3 regions of the Shewanella sp. Koi 1 genome follow, and region 3 is predicted to be linked to each of the others. Evidence: predicted binding sites of a transcription regulator. Region 3 holds the regulator's gene; each other region holds the start of a gene.
The links. Region 3 encodes MetJ, which represses methionine synthesis genes. Its sites were predicted from a motif close to TAGACGTCTAGACGTCTA; they were not measured.
Positions count from the first base shown of each region.

Region 1: a site for MetJ is predicted at 2,137-2,154, ahead of msrA (peptide-methionine (S)-S-oxide reductase MsrA). Genes of this name have one in related genera too.
Region 2: a site for MetJ is predicted at 2,380-2,397, ahead of metK (methionine adenosyltransferase). Genes of this name have one in related genera too.

Region 1 is NZ_JBREJM010000001.1:2,328,991-2,335,735, reverse strand. Features, by position in the region: gene ACUZ8J_RS10325 (thiamine pyrophosphate-dependent dehydrogenase E1 component subunit alpha) at 1-691, opposite strand, end outside; gene astE (succinylglutamate desuccinylase) at 854-1,888, opposite strand; gene msrA (peptide-methionine (S)-S-oxide reductase MsrA) at 2,167-2,670, shown strand; gene pgm (phosphoglucomutase (alpha-D-glucose-1,6-bisphosphate-dependent)) at 2,765-4,417, opposite strand; gene seqA (replication initiation negative regulator SeqA) at 4,488-5,039, opposite strand; gene ACUZ8J_RS10300 (alpha/beta fold hydrolase) at 5,335-6,111, shown strand; gene ACUZ8J_RS10295 (DUF2788 domain-containing protein) at 6,213-6,434, shown strand; gene ybfE (LexA regulated protein) at 6,446-6,718, shown strand.
Region 2 is NZ_JBREJM010000001.1:949,657-956,401, forward strand. Features, by position in the region: gene ACUZ8J_RS04260 (EAL domain-containing protein) at 1-265, shown strand, start outside; gene ACUZ8J_RS04265 (hypothetical protein) at 258-599, shown strand; gene ACUZ8J_RS04270 (hypothetical protein) at 606-1,055, opposite strand; gene metK (methionine adenosyltransferase) at 1,186-2,337, opposite strand; gene tkt (transketolase) at 2,816-4,810, shown strand; gene epd (erythrose-4-phosphate dehydrogenase) at 4,939-5,955, shown strand; gene ACUZ8J_RS04290 (phosphoglycerate kinase) at 6,089-6,745, shown strand, end outside.
Region 3 is NZ_JBREJM010000001.1:631,593-638,337, reverse strand. Features, by position in the region: gene ACUZ8J_RS02940 (bifunctional aspartate kinase/homoserine dehydrogenase II) at 1-848, opposite strand, end outside; gene metB (cystathionine gamma-synthase) at 860-2,023, opposite strand; gene metJ (met regulon transcriptional regulator MetJ) at 2,246-2,560, shown strand; gene ACUZ8J_RS02925 (sulfite exporter TauE/SafE family protein) at 2,668-3,411, shown strand; gene nrfD (NrfD/PsrC family molybdoenzyme membrane anchor subunit) at 3,554-4,498, opposite strand; gene ACUZ8J_RS02915 (4Fe-4S dicluster domain-containing protein) at 4,501-5,067, opposite strand; gene phsA (thiosulfate reductase PhsA) at 5,080-6,745, opposite strand, start outside.

The DNA.
Region 1 (6,745 bases), 1.7 Mb from region 3:
CGTTACCAGCAAACTGTTCTTCGGTTGGGGTGGAAATCGCATAACCATTGTTACGGCAGAAGAAAATCACCGGGCATTTTAACACCGCAGCCATATTCAAGCCGGCGTGGAAGTCACCTTCAGACGCAGCGCCTTCACCGAAATAACAGACAGCGACATTACGTTTGCCCTGCATTTTCAGGCTATAACCGACACCTGTCGCTTGCGGGATTTGCGTGGCCAGTGGCGATGAAATGGTTTGGTAGTTTAACGCCGCGCAGCCGTAGTGGATTGGCATTTGACGACCTTTACCTAAGTCCTTCTCATTGCTGAACATTTGGTTCATAAACTGTTCAGTCGTAAAACCACGGTAGCGTAGCGCCGCATGTTCACGATATTGCGCGAGGATCACGTCTTCTTGATCAAGCGCCGCGACACTGCCGACGATCGCCGCTTCTTCACCCGTACAGGTCATATAGAAGCTGATCCGTCCCTGACGCTGTGCGCCTAACATACGTTCGTCGAGTACCCGCGTGAATACGCAAGTATCGTAAATTTTGGTGGCTAAGGCTTCATCTATTACAGGCAAAACCGCGGTTTCATAGGTAGTGCCGTCTGCTTGTAGAATTCGAAGGATAGGAATGTGAAGCGATGCCTTATCCAAGAAGCCGACACGGTGCACTGTATCAGTGTTGAGTGTTGCTTTGCTCATATTGTGCTCTTGTTATCTCGTTACGCCATGGAAAATCCACAACGCCTAATTTATACGAATATGCCGGATGAACATTACGTTAACGTAAACTACCTATCAACCGTTGGCACAGTTCAAACGACAACTAATCCCCTGAGGACATGTATATAATGCTTTACAAAACTAGCGAACATCTGGCGCGACTGAAGGGATCAGGCAAATCACAGTGCGATTGCCGATGGGCACCTTAGCATTGGGGAAGACAATCGCTTCAAATTCCTGTTCGACTTTAATTTCCTGCCCACCCTCTCGGGCCAATACAAAGCCTTTCGGGAACGATCGGAAGTTTTCGACATCGGTCGCGAAGGTAAATTCAAAATCATCAAAATGTTTGTTAATCACCCGACACACTTGATACAGATTCACCTTATCCGCTGAGAATGGCTCAAGCGCTAAGGGTTTGTCTGTGATAAGGCGCATAAACATCTCTTGGGCGGCAATAAAACGCGTCATATCGTTTTGGCCCATGGGATACACCTTACCTAATTCAATGGTAAAGGCATCGGCGCCATACTGCTCGGAGGAAAAATAGCTAAAGGTGGTTGTCGGCTCATGGTGAAATAACACAGTATCGACGCCACTGGCAGCTAAAAACATGATTTGCTCGGCGCTGTAAGCACGGCCTGGACGATAGGGATAGATCGCAAACTTTTCGTGTTTTGACGCCCGCATCGCTGTGTGTAAATCATAGTGAATGCGCTGGCGCCCTGCGGCTGCGCCCCTAAAGAAACGGTCGACATAAGCTTCTAATTTTTTTGCTCGCACCCGCTCAGGATTCACTAATCCCGGTGGGTTTGAATGCTCGCCACTAAACAGACGATTCATGTTCTCGTCGATAATGCGAGTCCCGTTATTAATCGCTAAAGGGTTACCAATAAGAAAGAGCGTGCGTTGTTTGGCGATGATTTTTTGTTGGAGAAGCTGTTTGATTAAGGTATTGCAGAGTTCGATGGGGGCGGTTTCATTACCGTGGACACCGCAGGAGAGAATGACATCCTTACCTTGGGCTTGTTCTGGCTCAAAGACGATGACGCCGGTGTCCCACACTTCGACTCGAGTATGTTCCCCTAAGGTGAAACTAAACTCATCCCCGAGTGTTTCAGGATTGGCGAGGGTCAGCGCGAGAAAATCCTTCGAATCTAACAGAGCTTGTAACACAGAATTCTCCTTATAATAGCGTGTTAAAGACGGGTGTGATGGCAATAACTGCCTGTTTCATAGCACTTATCGCAACCCGTCTTAAAAAGCGCATCCATACTAACACAAGTTTTTGGGCCGTTACTCTGTCATTCTGGTCAAACAAGCGCATTTCGCGGCAAAACCACAGCATCTTAGCCGCATTTGGTCGACATAGGATTAATTTTGTCGACACACTTGCTTTTAGGGATGAGTTTTATCACAATCCTTAGCCATCTAGACTTCTATCAGGATTTATCATGGCGTTAGCAACTTTCGGTGCCGGCTGTTTTTGGGGCGTGGAGTATTTCTTTAGACAAGTCAACGGCGTGACCAACGCGACCTGTGGCTATATGGGTGGCAATAACGAAGCGACCACCTATGAGGAAGTCAAAAAAGGCAAGACAGGCCATGCTGAAGTCGTGCAAGTGGAATTTGACCCTGCGATTGTCAGCTACGACGAGTTATTAGATGTGTTTTGGAAGAACCACAACCCCACCACACTCAATATGCAGGGCGGCGATATCGGCACTCAGTACCGCAGTACCATTTTCTTCCATGACCGTGAGCAAAAAGCGACGGCCGAAGCTTCTAAACTGGCCTTTGCCCGCTCGGGCCGCTGGGGATTACGCCACATTGTGACTGAAATTGTACCTTTGCAGCAATTCCATGTGGCAGAGGAATATCATCAAAACTATATCGATAAGAACAACTTACCAAGTTGCCATCTCAGTATTGATCATCACCATTTAGCATCTGCGTGAGCGGCTTGGCTTCTCATCGCTGCAAATAAAAACGCACTCATAGGATTTCCATGAGTGCGTTTTTTATCGGTAAAAAGAATGCTTAACTGCTAGGTCAGGCGCTAAGCGCCTTATCAATCAAGGCCTGTGCGTCCTTAATGATATCGGCAAGATGCTGCTCACTGATAAAGCTCTCACCGTAAATCTTAAATAACGCCTCAGTGCCCGACGGCCGCGCCGCGAACCAACCATTGGCCGTCGTCACTTTAATGCCACCTATCGAGGCGTTGTTACCAGGGGCGTGGGTCAATACGGCATCAATCTTCTCACCCGCCAGCATAGTGGCGTTTAAGGTTTCGGCATTAAGCTTGGCAAATTTGGCTTTGTTCTCAAGGCTGATCGGACTGTCGATACGCTTGTAAAAACTTTGACCGAATTGCGCCACTAATTCTTGATGGCGTTGCCCCGGTGTCTTGCCAGTAACCGCAAGCATTTCGGCCGCAAGCAGTACCAGAATAAAACCGTCTTTGTCGGTACACCACGTCGTGCCATCACGGCGCAGGAACGCCGCGCCAGCACTCTCCTCACCGCCAAATGCAATAGTTGCCTCGGCTAATCCATCAACGAACCACTTAAAGCCGACAGGGACTTCGAGTAATTTTTTGCCATGGAAGGTACAGATTTTATCGATAAGCGCGCTCGATACCAGCGTCTTGCCGATGGCTAACTGCTCGCTCCATTCGGGTCTGTGGGTCAGCAAATAATCAATTGCTACCGCTAAATAGTGGTTGGGATCCATCAGCCCTGTGCCCGGACACACGATGCCGTGTCTGTCGTAGTCAGGATCGTTACCGACACATAAATCGAAGGATTCCTTGTGGGCCAGTAAGCCTGCCATCGCATAGGGTGAAGAACAGTCCATGCGGATCTTGCCGTCTTTATCGAGCGACATAAAGCTAAAGCTTGGGTCGACCTTATCGTTAACTAAAGTGATATCAATGCCATAGTACTTGGCAATCGGCGCCCAATAATGAATACCCGAGCCGCCTAATGGGTCAACGCCCAATTTCAGCTTAGCCTTAGCGATAGCGTGCATATCGACCACATTGACTAAATCCGCGACATAGGGCGTGATCAAATCGATGGCATGCACATAACCCGAGGTTAACGCATCGGCATAAGCCAGCTTATTAACGCCCTTGAGTCCTGCGCGCAGGTAATCATTAGCACGGGACTCAACCCAAGCGGTGATATTGCCTTCGGCTGGGCCGCCATGGGGAGGATTGTACTTGATGCCACCATCCTGCGGTGGATTATGGGATGGCGTAATAATCAAACCATCGCTTAACGCGGCGCCACTCAGCGCCGCTTCACGATTAGCGCAAATAATGGCATGGGACACCACAGGCGTGGGGGTAAAGCCATCATTTTGCTGAATATGCACAGTCACCTTATTGGCCGCTAACACTTCAATCGCCGAAACATAAGCAGCATAAGATAAAGCGTGGGTATCGATACCTAAAAATAGCGGGCCGTCGATATTCACAGATTGGCGATAATCCACCACGGCCTGAGTAATCGTCCAAATATGGTCTTGGTTAAAACTTGCTTGAAACGCAGTTCCGCGGTGACCCGAGGTCCCGAACGTCACACGTTGCTCGGCAGCATCCACATTAGGTTTGATGCTGTAATAATGGCTCATCAGCTTTGGAATATTCACCAGATCCGTCTGACTCGCGGTTTGTCCTGCCCGTTGATGTATTGCCACCTGATCCTCTCCTACTGGAAAATCGGTTATTAAATGGAAACGCCGCATCATTGCGGCGTCGATAAAGGCGTTATACGCGTTCGGCAATGCCGTTGGCGATTTGGGCATCGCAGCCAAATTGCATTAAGGCTTCGACTAAAATCGCCCGTTTTTTGGCGGTGTTATTGTTGGTCGTGACCCAAAATCCGGTATTCCCGATTTCCTTCGGATTAGCGGTAGCACTGGCCTTGAGTAACTCTTCCCGTGAACGCGCAAAATAGAGTCGATCGCGACCTTGGATCTGTAAAATTTGCGAGAATTGCGCTTGGCTCTGTTGGTATAAACTCTCGAGCAAGAATAAGAAACGACCCACGGCGCCTTTTTGCTGCTCTAACTTATGCTCATCCACCAATTGATTGAAATCGGTCGCAGAGACTAAGGTTTCTATCTGAGGTGCTATCTGTGGCTCAGGCGTCGTTGCCTCTAAACTCGGTTGGCTAATGGCCTGTGGCTGCGCCTGTTCAACCGCATCGACGGACAGGCCGAGTAATCGACGGAGAATGTCAGAGGCGCTCTCACCAATACGTTCCGTTTTGCTGGCAATATGACGATAGAGCTCTTCATCCACTTCGATGTATTTCATAACCTTATTATCCTTTGTTATTCGATAGGCTTAACCGAAAAAGTGCACCACAGGCGATCCTCGCAAAGGATCTGTGCGATCGTTGCCTCAGTGTATCTATCTCTATCAATCTGATAAAGCATCATTAATCTAAAAATGCGTGAAATCGCACATCAAATTAGCACAAGCGCGTTAATCGCTGAAAAAGCCAGCAAGTTCGGCGCACTGTGCCTCAAAATCGCCTCAAGACTTGTCAAACTTAACCCATTAGGGGCACAATCCGCAGCACTTTATGTACCACAGCACAGGCGATTCCATGAATTTTGCATCCACAGGTCAAGGAGAAGCAGTCCTCCTTATCCACGGACTCTTTGGCAATTTAGATAATCTTAAGGGGCTAGGACAAGTCCTCGAAGCAAATCATCAGGTTATCCGCGTTGATGTGCCTAATCATGGTTTGAGTGAACATTGGCAGGAGATGGATTACCCAAGCTTAGCCAAGGCCATGGTGGCATTGTTAGATGAACTTGCGCTTGAGCGTGTACACATTGTTGGCCATTCCATGGGCGGTAAAATCGCCATGGCAACCGCCCTTGCCTATCCAGAACGCATCATCAGCATGGTAGCTGCCGATATTGCCCCAGTTGCTTATCAGCCGCGCCATGATGTGGTATTTGCGGCACTCGAAAGTTTGCCACTTGAAGGTCACACTGACCGCCGCTTTGCGTTATCGCATTTATTAGCGGGTGGCATCGATGAACCGACCGCGCAGTTTTTACTCAAAAACCTCCAGCGCACCGACACCGGCTTTCGTTGGAAGATGAACCTGACTGGCTTAAAAAGCTGTTATCCCAACATCATTGGTTGGCCAAATGAAAACCACAAATCGCAGCAAGTCTATAACGGACCGAGCCTTTTTATCCGTGGTGGCGAATCTAATTATGTGACCGCCGAACATCGCGACGAGATCATGCGTCAATTTCCCGCGGCACAGGCCAAAACATTAGAAGGTTGTGGCCATTGGCTACATGCTCAAAAACCAGCGGTGTTTAATCGTATTGTGTCTGAATTTATTGACAAACACTCAGTGTAAATGACAATGATTCTCGACCTAAATCATATAGCCGACACCCTGCTGATGTGATATATTCGCGCCTCTTTTAGCCTTAGAAGACTCTAGAGGACTAAGAAAGTATGTTATCTCAGTACATGGAACAAATTGAAACCATCGGCCTGAACCTGTTTTTTGCCGCGATATTTTTCTTTATCGGCATGGCCATCCACGATGTGCTTAAACAAGGTAATGTGCCGAAATTTGGTCGATTTATTGTGTGGTTAGTGTTATTTCTCGGCTGCGCCGGGTTTATTGCAAAAGGTATTATCCAGATGTCCTGGGAAGGTTCAGGCATCGGTTAAACAATAAGAACATGGCAAAAGAAACAACAGATAGAACAACCATTGACCTTTTTGCCAATGAAAAGCGCCGGGGCCGCCCACGTAGCAATCCTTTGTCCCGTAGCCAGCAACTTAAGGTCAATAAGCGCAACCAGATCCAGCGGGATAAAGCCAAAGGATTAAAGCGAATAGAGTTAAAGGTGTCACAAGATTTATATGACGCCTTGAATGAGCAGGCATTGGCCAGTAACATCAGCCGAAGCCAGTTAATCGAATTAATTCTTCAGCAAAAAATTGAATGCTGAGCAATCGATAGCAGCAAGATTAACGTA
Region 2 (6,745 bases), 320 kb from region 3:
GAGTCGGATCAATGTGGATGGTATTAAGCTCGACCGCAGTATTCTGGCCAATACCAGTGAGCCAAAAGGGCGGACCTTGTATCTGCAAATTTGTAAGCTTTGTAATAGCTTAGGTTTTAGTTTGATTGCCGAAGGGGTTGAAACCACCACAGAGGCCGAGTTTGTTAAAGCGGCGGGTGTGGGTTATGTGCAGGGCTGGTTATACGCCAAGGCGATGCCAGGCCCAGAGGCCAAAGCCTTCTGGTTGGAGAGAAATAGTGACTGATAACTTAGTCAGTACCCTGCTGACGACATACGCCAATGCGAACTTATCGGCTTGGGATAATTTGAGAGTCTTGCTATCCGAGTGTGCGTTGCAGCAATGTGAAGCCCGTGGATTTGAAGTCGATTGCGACAACAGTCGCCCCCATTATTGGCTGCAGATTGAAGATTGTTGGCTCGATTGTGGCAGAACCAATGCCTACAGCGCGGCTATCGTCCGTTTAACGCCTGAGGCCGTTAAGGGCGCAAGGATAATCAACGTGCAAGACTGTGCACTGTTATCCGCCGCGCAGATCAACCTATTGTGTATGCAAAACGCCCACTTTGACCACTGTTAATCCGGATCACAGGATTAACCATTTCCCCGTTGGGTAATTACCTTGATAGCCAAAAGGAAGCCGTCCCTGCAAGTACCAAGCTAAACGTTCTTGTGTGAAGTCACATAGCGTGACTTCGGCTAACAATAAGGTGGCTAAGGTATCGGCATCATCTGCGACTAGCGCGCAAATCTCGGCAACGGGCATTATTTTCCACGTTTCCAGATAGGCGGTTTTCGCGATTTGAGCGACGATTTCGCTAGAGACTTGGGGTTTTAATCTGTCGGCTTGTTGATGGTCGCTAACACATAAGCTTTCATAGGGCTCAGTGTAGGTCGGTTCGAAAAAACGGTCAGGATCCCTTTCAAGGCAAGTGGCTATGTCTTCTAAGTTGCCTAAGGTGTTGGCCATGGGCTCGTGATGGCCCACCTTGCTCGCCCAAGAACAGGATTGGAGTTGTGCGATTAACGGCTTCATTGAGTCTCTGTCTTTTGCCTAGAGTGAAAGCCATCTTGCTGAGAGGAATGGAGTTAGGCAATACATCCTAAGCATAAAAAAACCGCCCTCAGGCGGTTTTTTTTGTGCGAAAGCGTGAGCTTAATGCAGATTATAGACCTGCATCGGCGCGCAGTGCGTCAGCTTTATCCGTCGCTTCCCATGGGAACTCGTTACGGCCAAAGTGACCATAAGCGGCGGTTGCTTGATAGATTGGGCGAGCCAAGTTCAACATTTCAGTCAGGCCGTATGGGCGCAGGTCGAAGTGTTGACGGACTAACTTGATTAAGACTTCTTCAGACACTTTACCAGTACCGAAAGTCTCAACGCTGATAGACGTAGGTTCAGCCACACCGATAGCGTAAGACACTTGGATCTCACAACGGTCAGCCAGACCCGCAGCTACGATGTTTTTCGCGACGTAACGGGCAGCGTAGGCCGCACTACGGTCAACTTTTGATGGGTCTTTACCAGAGAAAGCACCACCACCGTGACGCGCCATACCACCGTAGGTATCTACGATGATCTTACGACCGGTTAAACCACAGTCACCCATTGGACCACCGATAACGAAACGGCCTGTTGGGTTGATGAAGTATTTAGTGTCTTTGTTCAGCCATTGTGCTGGCAGAACTGGCTTGATGATGGTTTCCATCACGCCTTCGATCAGATCCGCTTGGGCGATGTCAGGGCTGTGCTGAGTAGACAGTACGATTGCATCGATACCAACAATCTTGTTGTCTTCGTAAGCGAAGGTGACTTGGCTTTTCGCATCTGGGCGTAACCATGGCAGAGTGCCATCTTTACGTACTTCAGATTGACGCTTCACTAATGCGTGGGCATAAGTGATAGGCGCTGGCATCAGAATGTCGGTTTCGTTGCTGGCATAACCAAACATTAAACCTTGGTCACCGGCACCTTGTTCTTTTGGATCGGCACGGTCGACACCTTGGTTGATGTCTGGAGACTGTTTACCAATCGCATTTAATACTGCGCAAGAATCGGCATCGAAGCCCATATCTGAATGGACATAACCAATTTCACGAACCGTTTTACGGGTCAGCTCTTCAATATCAACCCAGGCAGAGGTGGTCACTTCGCCACCTACTAATACCATGCCAGTTTTGACATATGTTTCGCACGCAACACGTGCTTTAGGATCTTGGGCCAGAATCGCATCTAGCACAGCATCAGAAATCTGATCTGCAATCTTATCGGGATGACCTTCTGAGACTGACTCAGAAGTAAACAAGTGCTTTGCCATAGTAGGAAAATCTCGTCGTTAGCAATCAAACGTGTAGAAGCATCTACATCTAGACGGCTATTTTAGTGGAATTTCCCTTGGTTGACACCCCCTAAACTAAATATTTGTGTGTAAAGTGAGGTAAGCCCCAAATCGGATAGAGTTTGTGGCGCTGGAGTTTCTGCTCTAACTCAATGAATTGATAGTGGTATGTGGTTTTGCCTTGGATGAGTTGGGCAAGTTATCGCTGAGCTAAGCTCAAACCAAGGTTATAGCCTGATTGCTATGGGACTCAATGTGACAAAGGATATAACATATTTGAATTATTGTATTACAAATATATTTAATGTGTTTTAAGATGAATTAGCCTAAACCTTCAAAGGTGTAATCCACCAGACTGGACAGTGGAATGCAATTTTCGTTTGCGTCGCTTCGCTATGTAGGGGAAAATATGCATCCAAATTGCCCGCTAGACCCCACAAATTAAGCAGGAGAGAGCATGTCTTCCCGTAAAGTACTCGCCAACGCAATCCGTGCGTTAAGTATGGATGCAGTTCAAAAAGCAAACTCAGGCCACCCTGGCGCCCCAATGGGCATGGCAGATATTGCTGAAGTGCTGTGGAATGATTTCCTTAAGCACAATCCGAACAATCCGAAATGGGTAGATAGAGATCGTTTTATCCTCTCTAACGGTCACGGATCTATGCTGATCTACTCTTTATTACACCTGACTGGCTACGACCTGCCTATCGATGAACTGAAGCAATTCCGTCAGTTACATTCAAAAACTCCGGGTCACCCAGAATACGGTTACACCCCAGGTGTTGAAACCACCACTGGCCCATTAGGGGCGGGGATCAGCAACGCTGTGGGTATGGCGATTGCAGAAAAAACCTTAGCGGCACAGTTTAACCGTGAAGGTCACGAGATTGTTGACCACTACACATACTGCTTCCTCGGCGATGGTTGCTTGATGGAAGGTATTTCTCACGAAGCTTGTTCTCTGGCTGGCACTTTAGGCCTAGGCAAACTGATCGCATTTTGGGATGACAACGGCATCTCTATCGACGGTCATGTTGAAGGCTGGTTTACCGATGACACGCCAAAACGTTTCGAATCATACGGCTGGCATGTGATTGCTAACGTTGATGGTCACGATAGCGATGCGATTCGCGCGGCTATCGAAGCGGCAAAAGCGGTGACCGACAAGCCAACCATGATCTGCTGCAAAACCATTATCGGTTTTGGTTCACCAAACAAATCTGGTAGCCACGATTGCCACGGCGCACCATTAGGTGATGCGGAAATCGCAGCGGCCCGTGAATTCTTAGGCTGGCCACATGCGCCATTCGAAATCCCTGCCGACGTATACGCAGGTTGGGATGCTAAAGAAGCCGGTAACGCCCGTGAAGCAGCATGGAACGACAAGTTTGCCGCTTACGCGAAAGCTTACCCAGAACTGGCTGCCGAATACGAGCGCCGTGTTCTGAAAGGTGAATTACCAGCAGATTTCGAAGCCAAAGCACAAGCCTTTATCCAAGAATGCCAAGCGAAAGGCGAAGGCATTGCGAGCCGTAAAGCATCACAAAACGCGATTGCAGCCTTCGGTGCGGTTCTGCCTGAACTGTTAGGTGGCAGTGCTGACTTAGCGGGTTCTAACCTGACCCTGTGGGCAGGTTCTAAAGGTATTCAAGAAGATCCAGCGGGTAACTACGTGTACTACGGTGTGCGTGAGTTCGGTATGAGCGGCATCATGAACGGTGTGTCACTCCACGGTGGTTTCATCAACTACGGCGCGACTTTCATGATGTTTATGGAATACGCACGTAACGCAGTACGTATGTCTGCGCTGATGGGCATTCAAAATATCTTCGTTTACACCCATGACTCTATCGGTCAAGGTGAAGATGGTCCAACTCACCAACCTGTTGAGCAATTAGCTAACCTGCGTATGACGCCAAATATGGCGGTATGGCGCCCATGTGATGCGGCTGAAACCGCAGTGGCTTGGAAAGCGGCTATCGAACGTCGTCATGCACCAACATCGCTAGTATTCAGCCGTCAAAACCTGAAGGCTCAAGCACGTACTGCTGAGCAGTTAGCGAATGTGGCAAAAGGCGCTTACGTACTGCAAGACTGTGCTGGTACGCCTGAGTACATCCTGATTGCGACCGGTAGTGAAGTGCAATTAGCGGTAGAAGCGGCTGCTGCGCTGACCGAACAAGGCAAACAAGTTCGCGTTGTTTCTATGCCATCAAACACTGAGTTTGATAAGCAAGATGCTGCTTACAAAGAATCTGTACTGCCAAAAGCTGTGACTAAACGCATCGCTATCGAAGCGGCCCATACTGACTTCTGGTACAAATATGTTGGTTTCGAAGGCACTGTTGTTGGCATGACCACTTTTGGTGAGTCTGCGCCGGGCAACGTGCTGCTGAAGCACTTCGGTTTCACCGTTGAAAATGTGCTGAATGCTGCAAAATCACTAGGCTAATCGCTTAGGTGATGAGATTACCGACAAAAGGTTAAACTTTTGAAAGGTTAATCTGTATAATGCGGCCTGCAATCGTTTGCAGGCCGTTTTTGTATATGCAGTATTGTTAAGAGGAAATAAAGACCTCAATGATCCGAGTCGCAATCAATGGTTATGGTCGTATTGGCCGCTCAATCCTTCGCGCTTTATATGAGTCCGGAAAACGTCAGCAAATACAAATTGTCGCAATCAACGAGTTGGCTAAGCCCGAAGCCATCATCCATCTGACCCAGTACGACACTACCCACGGTCGGTTTCAGCCCAGAGTCAAATTAGTCGATGATCAGATGCTGATCGGCGATGACGTCATCAAAATTCTCCATGAACCGGATCCAGCTAAGTTGCCTTGGCACGAAATGGACATCGACATCGTCTATGAAGCGACCGGTGCCATCTTAGATCGCAACAGCTGCGAGGCCCATATCCACGCAGGCGCCAAACAGGTCTTAATCAGTCACCCTTCTTCTGCCGATGTTGACGGCACTATCGTTTACGGTGTGAACCAAGACTTACTGCGCGCCGAGCATACCGTGGTCTCCAACGCCTCTTGTACGACCAACTGTATCGTGCCCGTTATCGATGTACTGGATAAACACTTTGGTGTGAAAAGTGGTGCGATTACGACTATCCATTCGGCGATGAACGATCAGCAAGTGATTGATGCTTATCATGATGACTTACGCCGTACCCGAGCTGCGGGCCAGTCCATCATCCCTGTCGACACTAAACTTGCCCGCGGTATCGAGCGGATTTTGCCGCACATGAAAGACAAGTTTGAGGCGATTTCGGTGCGTGTTCCCACGATCAACGTTACCGCTATCGATCTTTCGGTAACATTAGATAAAACAGTGGATATTGCGACCGTCAATCAAGTGTTAGAATTGGCCGCCAATGGACGATTTAACGGTATCTTAGGCTATACTGATGAGCCGCTCGTATCCTGTGATTTTAACCATGATCCGCGCTCAAGTATTGTCGATGGCACCCAAACTCGGGTGAGCGCAGGGCAGTTGGTTAAACTGTTGCTGTGGTGCGATAACGAGTGGGGCTTTGCAAATCGTATGCTAGATACCAGTTTGGCGATGATTGCAGCTAAACAAAGCTGAAGATAAGAATTTATACCAATGGGTTAAGCCTAGTGGCCAATTCGACGGGATGTCGAGTGCCGAGTAGCTATCTAAGCTAACCGATTGATGCAAAAACCAGTTTGTTTTTTTGATTATAAAAGGAAGCGTTACCATGGCAATTATCAATATGTCAGATTTAGATCTCCAAGGTAAGCGAGTGCTTATTCGTGAAGATCTCAATGTGCCAGTCAGCAACGGCGTGGTCACCAGTGATGCACGTCTGCGCGCCTCTCTTCCCACTATCGAATTAGCCCTTGCCAAAGGCGCAGCGGTAATGGTGATGTCTCACTTAGGTCGTCCAACCGAAGGTGAATACAACAGCGAATTCTCCATGCAACCTGTGGTCGATTACTTGGCCAAAGCGCTGTCTTGTCCAGTGCGTTTAGCGACCGACTATTTAGACGGCGTTGACGCCGCGGTAGGCGAAGTGGTTGTGTTTGAAAACGTTCGCTTTAACAAAGGCGAGAAGAAAAACGACGAAGCCCTGTCAAAGAAAATGGCGGCCCTATGTGATGTGTATGTGATGGATGCCTTCGGCACCGCTCACCGCGCAGAAGCGTCAACTAATGGTGTTGGCTTACACGCTCCTATCGCCTGTGCTGGCCCATTATTAGCACAAGAATTAGAAGCGTTAGGTAAAGCCTTAGACAACCCAGCACGCCCATTAGTGGCCATCGTTGGCGGTTCTAAAGTGTCGACTAAGCTGACTGTATTAGAAAGCTTATCTGGTATTGTGGACCAGTTAGTCGTTGGCGGTGGTATCGCCAAC
Region 3 (6,745 bases):
GAGGCGTAGCTTGAACGTACGGCTAGGCTCACCTCAGTGTTAAACAGCGGCTGCAAAGTGCGCGAATGCAAAACAGGCGAGCCTAAACGCGCCAAGCGGTCTGCTTCGGCGAGGGACATGCTCTTGAGTAATTTCGCATCGTTGATCTTATTCGGATCGGCGTTAAATACCCCTTCAACGTCAGTCCAAATGGTCACGCGCTCAATGTCGGCAAGGCTGGCAATTAAGCTGGCGCTAAAGTCAGAGCCATTGCGACCCAATAGCAAGGTATCACCACGCTCGTTGGCACAGATAAAACCTGTGATCACTAAACGCTCGTTAGGATGCGCGGCCAGTAAGGCTTGCACTTTGGCGCGGGATTCTTGCACACGGATTTGCGGTACGGCGGCCTCGTCGGCCACAAGAATCGAACAGGCATCCACGTGGCTTGCGGCCACACCCGATTCACGCAGCAGCGCCGCCATCAGGCGCGCCGACCAACGCTCACCAAAGCTCACCACATGGCTAATTTGGTAGTCGTTACGGGAATCTAAAGATAATAGACTGATTAACTGGGCTTTATCCGTGGTTAAACGCTCACGCAGATCCCGCGCTTGCTCATTGGATAACAGCTGCTCAATCAAGCCTTGCTGATAGCTGATAAGGACTTGTAACTCTTCTTGCCATAATTGATTACTATCGCGCAGGGACAATAATTTATATAAAAAGTTTGTGGTTTTACCCGCAGCAGACACCACCACCAGATCATCACTATGACCATGGGTTAACAGAATATGGGCGACTCGGCGATAACAATCGGCATCGGCTAAGCTGGAACCACCAAATTTATGTAAGTGACAACGTGCCATCTCGAATTCCTCTACTGACAAGCCGCTACGGCGGCCAATCCTGCTTGAATATCTGCAACTAAGTCGTCGGCATCTTCAATACCAACCGACAAACGTAATAGGGTGTCTTTAATACCAGCTTCAAAACGTGCCTGCGGCTCCATCGCTCTGTGGGTCATGGTCGCGGGCACGGCTACGAGACTCTCGACGCCGCCTAAACTTTCCGCCACGCTGAATAAACTTAACGCATCTAAAAAGGCGACCACTTCGGCCTCGCCGCCCTTAAGCTCAAAACTCAGCATAGCGCCAAAACCTTTTTGTTGCTTGGCGGCAATGGCATGGCCTGGATGATCAGCAAGACCTGGGTAATACACTTTACTCACGACTGGGCTGTTACTCAGTAACTCCACAATACGCTCGGCATTGCGTTGGTGCTCACGAATGCGCACAGCTAAAGTACGCAGGCCGCGCAGGGTTTGATAACTGTCAAAGGCAGAACCGGTTAAGCCTAAGGTGTTCGACCACCAATGTAAGGTCTCACCGAGTTGAAGGTCTTTGGCGATCACCGCGCCGCCCACCACATCGCTATGGCCATTAATGTACTTAGTGGTGGAGTGGATAACGATATCGGCGCCGAGCAATAGCGGTTGCTGCAAAATCGGCGACAGGAAAGTATTGTCCACTATCACTAACGCGCCCACACCATGACTTGCCTTGGCAATAGCTTCGATATCAACCACCCGCAGTAATGGGTTGGATGGGGTTTCAATCCACACTATCTTAGGTTGCCGGGCAATCGCTTGCTCAAGTGCTTGGCTGTCGGTTTGATCGACCACCAGCAGTTTAAATTGGCCTTTTTTCGCGAGGTTGGTGAATAAACGGTAAGAGCCACCGTAACAATCGTGGGGCACCACCAGTAAATCATCTGGTCCCAGTAAAGTGGTCACTAAGGTAATGGCTGCCATGCCAGTACAAGTCACTACACCGGTTGCGCCCTTTTCCAGCTTAGCTAAGGCATCGCCTAAGATGCTGCGAGTAGGATTGCCGGAACGGCTGTAGTCAAATTCGCGAGGATTTTTATGACCATCGAAGGCGTAATTCGTCGACAGGTAAATTGGCGGCACCACGGCGCCATATTGAGTATCGCTTTCGATACCCTGACGCACTGCCAATGTGGCTAATTGACGCTCGGTCACTAATTTGCCTGCGGTCATCGGGAACTCCTAAGTTCGCAAAGAGATGTCTGGACGTCTAAATGTACCTAAGCCCAGTGGTATCGTCAATAGGCGTTAAGACGTTTAGACGTCTAAACATAAAGAAATCTGTTTGCAATCGCTAAGAAATAGTAGCAATAATTTGACTGTAATCTGTAAGGGTTTAAAATCTGCCCCGAATTTAGCGTTATAACAGGTGAGTCAATGACTGAATGGAATGGGGAATACATCAGCCCCTATGCTGAACATGGCAAGAAGAATGAACAAGTAAAGAAAATTACTGTGTCTATTCCGCTCAAAGTGCTAAAAGTCCTCACGGATGAACGTACGCGTCGTCAGGTCAACAACCTGCGCCACGCAACGAATAGCGAACTGTTGTGCGAAGCATTTTTGCATGCCTACACCGGCCAGCCTCTGCCTGATGATGCCGATCTGTCGAAAGAGTGCCCAGACAGCATCCCCGCTGAAGCGAAGCGGTTGATGGACGAAATGGGGATCGAGTGGGAAGACATGGAATAACGCTTAAGCGTCCATAATCCTGCCGTAACTAATTATTAGGGATCGTTAATACTCATCCGGCGTGGTGGGTTAAAGTAACGATCCCTATTTTGTTTTGATGGAATCCTATGTTCTCCTTGATCGATCCACAAACGCTTGCTATTGCGTCTGTGATTGTGTTTTTAGGTGCCCTCACCCAGAGTCTGATTGGGTTTGGCTTAGCCGTGGTCGCCAGTCCGTTGCTGTATATCGTCGATCCCCAATTAGTGCCCGCCCCCGTGATTGTGATGGGATTTTCCATCGCGCTACTCACCCTATTGCGTGAACGCGGCCATTTAGAATTCAATGGCTTGCAATACGCGCTCATCGGTCGGGTGCCCGGTGGCTTTATCGGTGCCAGCCTATTACTGTTTGCGCCGCAGCCGATTCTTGGTTTAGCAATTGCCGCGATTGTGACGGTTGCCGTGGTGCTCAGTTTGTATAAATTCAGCCTGCCGGTGAACAAAGCGACTCTGTTTGGCGCGGGAGTCGTCTCGGGGATCTTTGGCAATATCGCCGCCATTGGTGGTCCGCCGATGGCGATTTTATTGGCGGGTAAGGATGCTTCGCAGTTTCGCGCGGCGTTATCGGCCTTCTTTATCTTTAGTTCGACCATTGCCTTGGCGATTCTTGGTGTGACGGGCCTACTCGAAATCAAGCACTTTTGGCTGTCGCTAATGCTATTGCCCTCGGTCTTTTTAGGCTATCTCGTGGCGGGCAAACTGGTGGGAAATGTGGATAAACATAAGACCAAGATGGCGACCTTAGCGCTCTGTGCTATCAGCGCCTTAGTGCTCACGGTCAAATCAGTGATTGAGTTATTACCGCAATAACCTCATGCCAATTGCAGCCAATCGCAGCCATAAAAAAAGCACCGTTTAACGGTGCTTTTTGTTGCTGTGGATACGAGCTGTCATCCATTCGAGCATCACTTAATCGCATTTAAGTGATACTTATTGCGCTAGCATCAATACGTTAGCTTAAGTAACTTTGGCCTGCATACACAATAAAGTGTCTCAGGGCGAGCACGCCGGTTAAGCTGGCACAGGCCACCATAATCATTGCGCCCTTAGTGTGGCGAGTCGCTGCGGGAAGCAGCATAAATAGCAATGGCACACCAAAGCCAATCCCCACGACACCAATCCAGAATACGCTTGCCCACACGCCAGAGGTGAGTGATGCCAGCGCCGCAGCCGCCGCTCCGCCCTTAAAGTACAAGGCGCAGAACAACATAAACAGGAACATGATTTCGATTGCCATCACAGGCAATTCTAAGCCATGCATTTTAGCTAAGGTCTTGTCGTGGCTATCGGTTTTGAACATCACCAGCGCCAGCACCGCATTGGCCGCCGCACCCGCTGATAAACCAGATACCAAGAACAGTGCAGGCAATACAGCAGTGTTTAGCATCGGATAGGCATTCATCGCCGAGATTAAGAAGCCTGTGTAAGCGCCCACACCAATGGCGAGGACAAACAATAGCACTTCAATCAGCTTTCTAAAGGGCATCAGCAGCTTAGCGATAGGCGCGAGGAAACCTAAGCCCCACTTTGGCAAATCGTCACGCAGTACTAAAATCGCGTAGGCAAATGCCAAGGGTGAGTAAGCCAGCAGCGCTAATACCCCAATCGCCATAACGGACTGGAAGTTGTAGTTAATTAAGATCAACCAGAAGTGGAAAGGCTTAGTTAAATCAAACACTAAACAAGCCAAGCCTAAGCTGATTGCCACAGGGCCAATAATCGCCGCGGCCTTGAGGATATTGCTCTCAACTTGCATTTTTTCTTGATTAAACCAACGCAAACCGATACCAATCAGCAAACTTCCGGCGGATAAACCCGCCATAAACAGATACACGGCGATGACCCAGTGCCAAGTGACGGGATCATATTGCGCCATATCGCCCCAAGTATTGTTCATAATCAAATCCCCCCTCTTTTGGTAGGAACGCGATATACCCTAGGTTTAGTGCCTAAATGGGTCTTATCTTGGTAAGTGATCTTAGTGTTGAGCAATGTGGCCACTTCACTTTGTGGATCGTTAGCATCGCCAAACACCAAGGCATCAGTCGGGCACACCGTCACACAGGCAGGCTCTTCACCCCGGGCCAAACGCGTGTCCTTACAGAAGTTACACTTGTCAGCCACTTTGGTTTCGGGATTCATAAAACGCACTTTGTAGGGACACGCCGCCACGCAGTACATACAACCCACACACTTGTCGCCGTGGATGGAGACAATGCCATCTTCGCCCACATAGGCCGCGCCCGTTGGACACACCTTCACACAGGGCGCATCTTCACACTGCTGGCAAGACACTCTGTGGTACTTAAAATGCAGATTGGGCATTTCGCCATAGGGCCCTTCGACTCTCACCTGCAAACGGGTCACCCCTTCTGGAACGCCGTTTTCACTGCGGCAAGCCACGTTACAGGCTTGGCAGCCGATGCACTTGTTCTCATCGTGCACCATCACATATCTTTTCGTCATTTGAGCCTCCAATTAGCGTTTTGCCAGCGTGACGCCAGTGGTATGTACCGTCATGCCACACACAGGTGCGGTAACGTGGGGCAGTAAGTTTCCGCAGTGGATACCTTTGCCTGTCGCTCTAACCAACTCTTTGTTTTTAGAGCCAAAGCCCATATAAGCAAACACGGTATCGGGGCGAATGCCCGGGGTGACTAACGCATGGCCTTCTTCTGTACCTACGCTGCTGGTTAAGCGGATAGGGTCACCATTGCTGATGCCTAATTTACTCGCAGTATCTGGATGAACCCATACAGCGTTATCCGACATCAAATTCGCCAGCATGGGCACATTGTGGGTCGCGCCATTGGTATGCACCGCCACCTTACCTTGGATAAAGTAGAGTTCATTTGGCTTTTTAAGCTGCACTTCGCGGAACTTAATGACGCCGCGTCCTGGCGCCATGGCTTCAACCTTGGCGGAGGTCAATTCAATCTTGCCGCTTGGGGTTTTAAAGCTGAGTAAACTGCCGTAGGTGCCGTCTTCATCCGCAGGTTTGGCATTGGCATAGGCCTTGGTAAATTCGGCCACCATTTTAGGTTCACGCAACATAATCGGCTTACCGAAGCTGACAAAACCTTCGTCTTTGATCCGGCGCAGCAGCTCTGTGTCGCGGTTTACCTGCAACAGTTGCAGGGTCTCCATGTTTTCCCATGGATAGAATTCACTTAGCCCCAGTTTGTGGCCAATATCCTTAAATATTTGCCATGACGGACGAGTGTCGCCTAGGGTTTCAACCACCCGTTGGCGCACATAGTAGGCAGGGTTTTTACCGGACTTGTCAGCGATTTCCTCATCACGCTCAAGGTAGGTAGACTCAGGTAAAATCACATCGGCATAGGCCGCGGTTTCACTGATATACACATCGCACACGGCAACAAAGTCGAGCTTTTTCAAGGCTTCGACCACTCGCGCTCTGTCGGTCATGGTTTGCATTGGGTTAGTACGGGACATCACCCAGCCATGTAACTGATAAGGCACCGCGCTTAAGGTCGCATCGAGGACGGTTTGATAAATCCCGCCCGCAGACCACATCATGGCGTACTGTTCTTCCACTTGGTCGATACGTTTTGCCGCAGGCTTTGGCATATCTTTTACGCCGGGCTTACCCAGCACGGGGGCCACATTTTCACCGGCGAGCTTGTTATAATCACTAGGCTTTTGCCCTAGGTAGATCCCGCCTTTACGTTCGATGTTACCAATCAAGATGTTGGCAGCGTAAAGCGCGCGGCGCATTTCAAACTCTTCGGTGGTAAAGGTGGCTCTGTGACCAAAATCCACCACAGCATGGGGCGCTTTAGCCGCATATTCACGGGCAATACGACGAATATCTTTAGCGGGCACATCGGAGATCGTTTCGGCCCACTCAGGAGTATAGGCTTTTACTTCAGCGGCAAAGGTGTCAAAGCCTTCGACATAACGCTCAACAAAGGCTTTGTCGTAAAGGTTTTCTTCAATCAATACATGGCATAAGGCTAAAGCGACGGCCACGTCGGTACCAGGACGAATCGCGTACCATTCATCGGCTTTATCGGCAACTACTGAGAATCTTGGCTCGAACACCACCAGCTTGGCGCCTTTATCCATTTGCGCCGCCATCATGCCACGGGTTTCGGACATGTTGATACCTTCGTACAGGTTA